2 linked regions of the Collimonas fungivorans genome follow. The protein of the gene in region 2 interacts with the protein of the main gene of each other region in a pairwise test. Links are inferred from orthologs where the notes say so. Each region holds a gene or a part of one and is shown on either strand. Other genes may lie near its edges. The genes, in order: CFter6_RS23050 and bioB.

Region 1 (3,207 bases), 130 kb from region 2 along the record:
AGTCAAAGCGCGGCGCGGTCGAACCGTTGGCCAGCAAGCCTACTGCCAGGATAATCGCCGTATCGGCATGGACTTCGACATTGTCGAGCACCCGCCCGGGCGCCTGTATGCACTGGTTGACGCCGCTGCCGATAGCCTTGGCGCGCGATTGCGGCGTCAGCGCCTTGAACACGCCGGAGTTGCTGCCGGCAGCAGCGGCCCAGATAACGTCGACGCCGTCGCCCAGCATGGTTTTGGTCAGCGCTTCGGCGCGCGACGGGTCGTTGAACGGCTGCGGGCCTTCCACCCACAGCGGTTCATGCACCGTAATCGCCGGCTTGGCGGCGCGTGCGCCGTTGGCGAAGGCGATGCTGTTCTTTTGGCGCAAGGCGGTATTGCTGGCGCCGATCAGTCCGATCTTGCCGCTGCCCGAGGCCAGCGCCGCCTGCATGCCGGCCAGGTAGCTGGCTTCGCTTTCCCGGAAAGTGATGCAAGTGATATTGCTGGCGGCGCTGTCGATGCAATGCTCCAGGATCAGGAAGCGGACTTGCGGCGCCAGGCGCGCAACCTTGTCCAGTATTTCCTTGAATTCGATGCCCATCACCACCACGATCGCGGCCCCCTGCTGGACCGCGTTGTCCAGCTGCTGCTGGCGGCCGGCGCGGGTCGGCTGGCTTTCCAGAGTGCTGGCTTGCAGCCGGTACAGCTTGGCGGCGTTGCTGACGCCGCTGCTGCCTTGCTGCAGCAGTACGTCGTCGTTGTTCGGCACCGGCCGCACGTAAATGATCTTGGGCAGCTCGGCGGCGCTGCTGATGACGCTCACGCTGGCCAGCAGCAGCGCCAGCGGCAGCAATAGCAGCCACCAGCGGATGCGGCATTCCTGTTCAGGCATGGCGGAACCTGCGTCGGCGCAGGACGGGCGGGGGATCGGCGGCATTGTCTCTTCCTCTTTATAAGGCGCCGGATCTGATGCCGGCGCTCGTTTGCCCGTACATATTGCTGGCAAAGCGGGCGCGGGCCATTTGATGCAGGCTATACAAGGTATAGCGCCGGCCTGATATCGGCACAACAAGCGCCACCATATAGCGCCACCATATTTAACTTTTGATTACAGCGGCTGCGTGATACCGTTGCCAGGAGACAGATAGAATCTGTATTTAGCGGCTTATCTCACCTGGTTCAGGAATATGTGTCAGTTACTTGGAATGAATTGCAATGTGCCGACCGACATTGTGTTCAGTTTTACCGGCTTCGCCACGCGCGGCGGCCAGACCGATCACCATAGCGACGGCTGGGGCATCGCTTTCTTCGAAGGCAGCGGCGTGCGCCATTTTGTCGATTACCAGGCGGCGATCGCCTCGCCGGTGGCGGAGCTGATCCGGCGTTGTCCGATCAAGTCGAAAAACGTCATCGCCCATATCCGCAAAGCTACCCAGGGCCAGGTTGCCTTGCAGAATTGCCATCCGTTTGTGCGTGAACTGTGGGGCCGCTACTGGGTGTTCGCCCATAACGGCGACCTCAAGGAATTTGCGCCGCTGCTGGATGGCCCATACCGGCCGGTCGGCAATACCGACAGCGAACTGGCTTTCTGCTACCTGCTGCAGCAGCTGCGGCGCCGTTTCGGCGATACGCCGCCGGCGCAGGCTGAGCTGACGCTGGCCTTGCGCGAACTGACGCAGCAGATCGCCGCCCACGGCACCTTCAACGTGATGCTGTCGGACGGCTCGGCCCTGTACACCCATTGTTCCACCAAGCTGTACTACATCGTGCGCCAGTTTCCGTTTGCCGAAGCCCACCTGTCGGACGAAGACGTCAGCGTCGATTTCTCGCAGGTGACGACGCCGCAAGACCGGGTGGCGGTGATTGTCACTGAACCGCTCACCACCAACGAGGTGTGGACCAAGTTCGGCGAGGGCGAGCTGATCGTCTTTGTCGACGGCCAGCCGGTCCAAGGTCAAGCAGGGTAGATCAGGAGTAGTCGATTGTCAGCGGCGCATGGTCGGAGAAACGCTCGTCCTTGTAGATGGCGACGGCATGCGCATTGGCGGCGATGCCGGGCGTCGAGATGTGGTAATCGATGCGCCATCCCACGTTCTTGGCCCAGGCCTGGCCGCGGTTGCTCCACCAGGTGTACTGCTCATCGCGCTGGTCGACCTGGCGGAACACGTCGACCAGGCCGACTTGCTCAAACAGGTGGGTGAGCCAGGCACGTTCTTCCGGCAGGAAGCCTGAATTTTTCTTGTTGCCCTTCCAGTTCTTCAGGTCGCGTTCCTGGTGCGCGATATTCCAGTCGCCGCAAATCACGACTTCGCGGCCGCTTTCCCTGAGCTGCTGCAGGTGCGGCAGGAAGGCTTCCATGAAGCGGAACTTGGCGATCTGCCGTTCTTCGCTGGAGGAGCCGGACGGGCAGTAAAGCGAGATCACCGTCAGGTCGCCGAAATCGCATTCCACATAGCGCCCTTCGGCGTCGAATTCAGGGTTGCCGAAGCCAATCCGCACGGCATTCGGCTTGCGTTTACTATACAGGCCGACGCCCGAATAACCTTTCTTTTCGGCGTAATGGAAATGGCCGGTGTAACCTTCCGGCGCCAGGAATTCCGGCGTCATGTCGGCGGCTTGCGCCTTCAGTTCCTGGACACAGACGAAATCGGCTGACTGTTTGGCCATCCATTCAAAAAAGCCTTTTCTGGCCGCTGAGCGGATGCCGTTGAGATTGGCGGAAATGATTCTTGGCATGTTTGGTCGATAAAAAGGTATAAGAGGATGCCTAAGGATAACCGAAGGTCCGCCATCGTGCGCGAGGCAGGGTTCATGGTTAAAAACCCGTTGCGAGCAGGCATGGTGTTTGCACTTACTGCTGTGGAAGGGATGAACTCCATTTAAAATGGCGGTCTGGTGTCGCTAATGTGCTGTAAACAGCGACAAAATTTGTCAGCCTCAACCGTCTGGAGTGCATTTTGAACAATTTACGTCAACAATTTATAGAATTTGCGGTCAAGGCTGGAGTGTTGAAATTCGGCGAGTTTGTGACCAAGGCAGGGCGCACTTCACCGTATTTCTTCAATGCGGGCATGTTCAACGAGGGCGCTGCGCTGGGTCAGCTGGCACAGTTTTATGCGCGCACCCTGATCGACTCGGGTTTGCAGTTTGACATGTTGTTCGGGCCAGCCTACAAGGGCATCACGTTGGCCTCGGCGACTGCGGTGGCGCTGGCGGCGCAAGGACGTA
Region 2 (3,190 bases):
CGCCGGAATCGATGCGCACTATACTGGCACTGGATTGGCTGACTTCAAACTCGCTGGCCGCAGGCGTGCGCAGATGGCGCAAAGTGCCTATCGACGGCAGGAAGCCCTTGTCCGGGTTTTCGGCGTAGATCCGCGCTTCCAGCGCATGGCCGCTGAGTTGCAGTTGCTCCTGCTTGAGCGGCAATGGTTCGCCTGACGCTACCCGCAACTGCCATTCGACCAAGTCGAGGCCGGTAATCATTTCCGTCACCGGGTGCTCCACCTGCAGGCGGGTGTTCATTTCCATGAAATAGAAAGAACCGTCCTGGTTGGCAATGAACTCCACCGTGCCGGCGCCGACATAGCCTACCGCCTTGGCGGCCGCTACCGCAGCTTCACCCATGGCGCGCCGGCGTTCTGGCGTCATGCCTGGCGCCGGCGCTTCTTCCAGCACTTTCTGATGGCGGCGCTGCACCGAGCAATCGCGTTCGAACAGGTAGACGCAATCGCCCTGGGTATCGGCAAACACCTGGATCTCGATGTGGCGCGGACGGGTCAGGTAACGCTCCACCAGCACCTTGTCGTCGCCGAAGCTGTTGATGGCTTCGCGTTTGCAGGAAGCCAGCGCAGCCTTGAAATCGGCGCTTTGCTCAACGATGCGCATGCCCTTGCCGCCGCCGCCGGCGCTGGCCTTGAGCAGCACCGGATAAGTGATCTTGTCGGCCTGCTGCTGCAGGAAATCGGCATCCTGGGTTGCGCCGTGATAACCGGGCACCAGCGGCACCTGGGCTTTTTCCATCAGCTCCTTGGCGGCAGACTTCGAACCCATCGCCGAAATCGCACTGGCCGGCGGACCGATGAACACCAGTCCAGCCTTGGCGCAGGCCTGGGCAAACTGCGCATTTTCGGACAGGAAACCGTAGCCGGGATGAACTGCCTGGGCGCCGGTAGCCAAGGCTACCTCGATGATCTTGTCGGCGCGCAGATAACTTTCCTTGGCTGCGGCCGGTCCGATCAGCACCGCCTCGTCGCATACAGCGACGTGCTTGGCGCCGGCATCGGCATCCGAATACACGGCCACGGTCTTGATGCCCATGCGGCGCGCGGTGGCTGCCACGCGGCAGGCGATCTCGCCGCGATTGGCAATCAGTATCTTGGTAAACATGCGGTCTCCCCCTTTGTTGGTTTTATTGTGGCTGGGTGTTGCTGTCGGCGGTGACTTCGCAACGCGCATCGAATGCCGATGAACGCGAGTGCATGCCGAGTTTTTCCAGCAAGGCGCGGTCTTCTTCCACTTCCGGATTGCCGGTGGTAAGCAGCTTGTCGCCATAGAAAATCGAATTGGCGCCGGCCAGGAAACACAGCGACTGGATCGCCTCGCCCATCTGCCGGCGGCCGGCGGACAAACGCACCCGCGCTTTCGGCATGGTGATGCGGGCCACCGCCACGGTACGCACGAATTCGAACAGGTCGATCGGGTCGATGCCGTGCAGCGGCGTGCCTTCGACCTGCACCAGGTTATTCACCGGCACCGATTCAGGATACGGCTCCAGGTTCGCCAGCTGCGCCACCAGGCCGGCGCGCTGCAGGCGCGATTCGCCCATGCCGACGATGCCGCCGCAGCAGACCTTGATGCCGGCGCCGCGCACGCTGTCGAGCGTATCGAGGCGGTTCTGGTAATCGCGGGTAGTGATGATGTCGCCGTAGATTTCCGGCGCAGTATCGAGGTTGTGGTTGTAGTAGTCGAGGCCGGCGCCTTTCAGGCGTTCAGCCTGGCCTTCGCCCAGCATGCCCAGCGTTGCGCAGGTTTCCAGGCCGAGCGCCTTGACTTCGCGCACCATTTCTTCGACCTTTTCCAGGTCGCGGTCCTTCGGTTCGCGCCATGCGGCGCCCATGCAGAAACGGGTGGCGCCGTGCGCCTTGGCTTGGCGCGCCGCTTCCAGCACGGTGTCCAGCGGCAGGATCTTTTGTGCGGCGACGCCGGTGTCGTAACGCGCTGCCTGCGGGCAGTAGCCGCAATCTTCCGGGCAGCCGCCGGTCTTGATCGACAGCAGGGTCGCCAGTTCGACTTCGTTAGGATCGAAGTTTTCGCGGTGGACTTGCTGCGCCTTGAACATCAGTTCGTTGAACGGCAGGTTGAACAGGTCGAGCACGGTTTGCACCGGCCATTTGGCGTCGGCTGGCAGCACCATAGGTTTGGCGGCTGGCTGGAATGTAATTGGTTGCGATGACATGATCTGACTTCCTTTGTGTTGAGGGAATACGGTTAAATAAGGTTGGCTGCGGATGGCCTCGGCCAATCCGGCAAACGTGAAAAATCCAGATGGCTGGCCGCAGCTTCGACCAGCGCCCTGGCGGGCAGCTCGTCCATGCGCGGCACATGACCTAGAAATGGGGCATCGATGCGGCTTTTGAGTGCCGCGATATTGGCGTCGGCGTTAAGCATGGCGGCGTCGACCGTATTGGCGACCCAGCCGGCCAGGCGCAAGCCGCGTGCGGCAATCGCTTCTGCCGTCAACAACGCGTGGCTGATGCAGCCCAGCCGCAAACCCACCACCAGCACCACCGGCAAGCCGAGCTGCTGCGCCAGGTCGGCGGTATCGTGGGTATCGTTGAGCGGCACGCGGAAGCCGCCGACGCCTTCGACTACCACGGCATCGGCCAGCGCTGCGATCTGCTGATAACAGGAAAGGATATGCGCCAGTTCTATCGTCCGCTGTTCCTGCTCTGCGGCGATATGCGGCGCGGTAGCCTGGCGCAACAGGAACGGCGTGGTCAGTTCCTGCGGCAACGGCACGCTGGCTTCCGCTGCCAAGACATCGGCATCGTCGTTGTGCCAGGCGCCGTCGCGCAGTTCTGCGCCGGCGGCAACCGGTTTCATGCCGGCGCTGCGCACGCCCGTTTTTGTCAGCCCGTGCAGCAGAGCGCCAGCGATCAGCGTCTTGCCGATTTCGGTGTCGGTGCCGGCGATGAACCAGGCAGCCTTTGGTGTATTGGCGATTACCTTACTCATGGCCGATCACGCTTTCGAAAACGGCGGCGGTGCGGGCTGCCAGCAAATCGATTTCCTGGTCGTCCAGGATATACGGCGGCATCAGATACACCGTCTTGCCTATCGGCCGCAGCAGCAGTTCATGCTCTATCGCGCTGGTGAAAAAACGGCGCGAGAAAGTCGCGGCCAGGGCCTTGTTGTCGATCACCGCATCAAAAG

The links.
Region 1: the proteins of bioB (region 2) and CFter6_RS23050 interact in binary tests that used the Escherichia coli proteins (3 or more experiments, as listed by UniProt). The link is inferred for Collimonas fungivorans from one-to-one orthologs.

Annotation. Positions count from the first base shown.
Region 1 is NZ_CP013232.1:5,247,033-5,250,239, reverse strand. Bases 168-3,056 are described here. They hold CFter6_RS23050 (class II glutamine amidotransferase), read left to right. Parts: upstream 168-1,166; coding sequence 1,167-1,946; downstream 1,947-3,056. Other genes in these bases: pyrE (orotate phosphoribosyltransferase), read left to right, coding at 2,937-3,056; CFter6_RS23045 (exodeoxyribonuclease III), read right to left, coding at 1,948-2,715; CFter6_RS23055 (BMP family ABC transporter substrate-binding protein), read right to left, coding at 168-916. Also shown: more of CFter6_RS23055, read right to left, coding at 1-167; more of pyrE, read left to right, coding at 3,057-3,207.
Region 2 is NZ_CP013232.1:5,373,881-5,377,070, forward strand. What follows is about bases 191-3,062. They hold bioB (biotin synthase BioB), read right to left. Parts: upstream 2,214-3,062; coding sequence 1,167-2,213; downstream 191-1,166. Other genes in these bases: CFter6_RS27010 (acetyl/propionyl/methylcrotonyl-CoA carboxylase subunit alpha), read right to left, coding at 191-1,144; bioD (dethiobiotin synthase), read right to left, coding at 2,246-2,992; bioA (adenosylmethionine--8-amino-7-oxononanoate transaminase), read right to left, coding at 2,985-3,062. In the rest of the region: more of CFter6_RS27010, read right to left, coding at 1-190; more of bioA, read right to left, coding at 3,063-3,190. UniProt on the Escherichia coli protein: Catalyzes the conversion of dethiobiotin (DTB) to biotin by the insertion of a sulfur atom into dethiobiotin via a radical-based mechanism.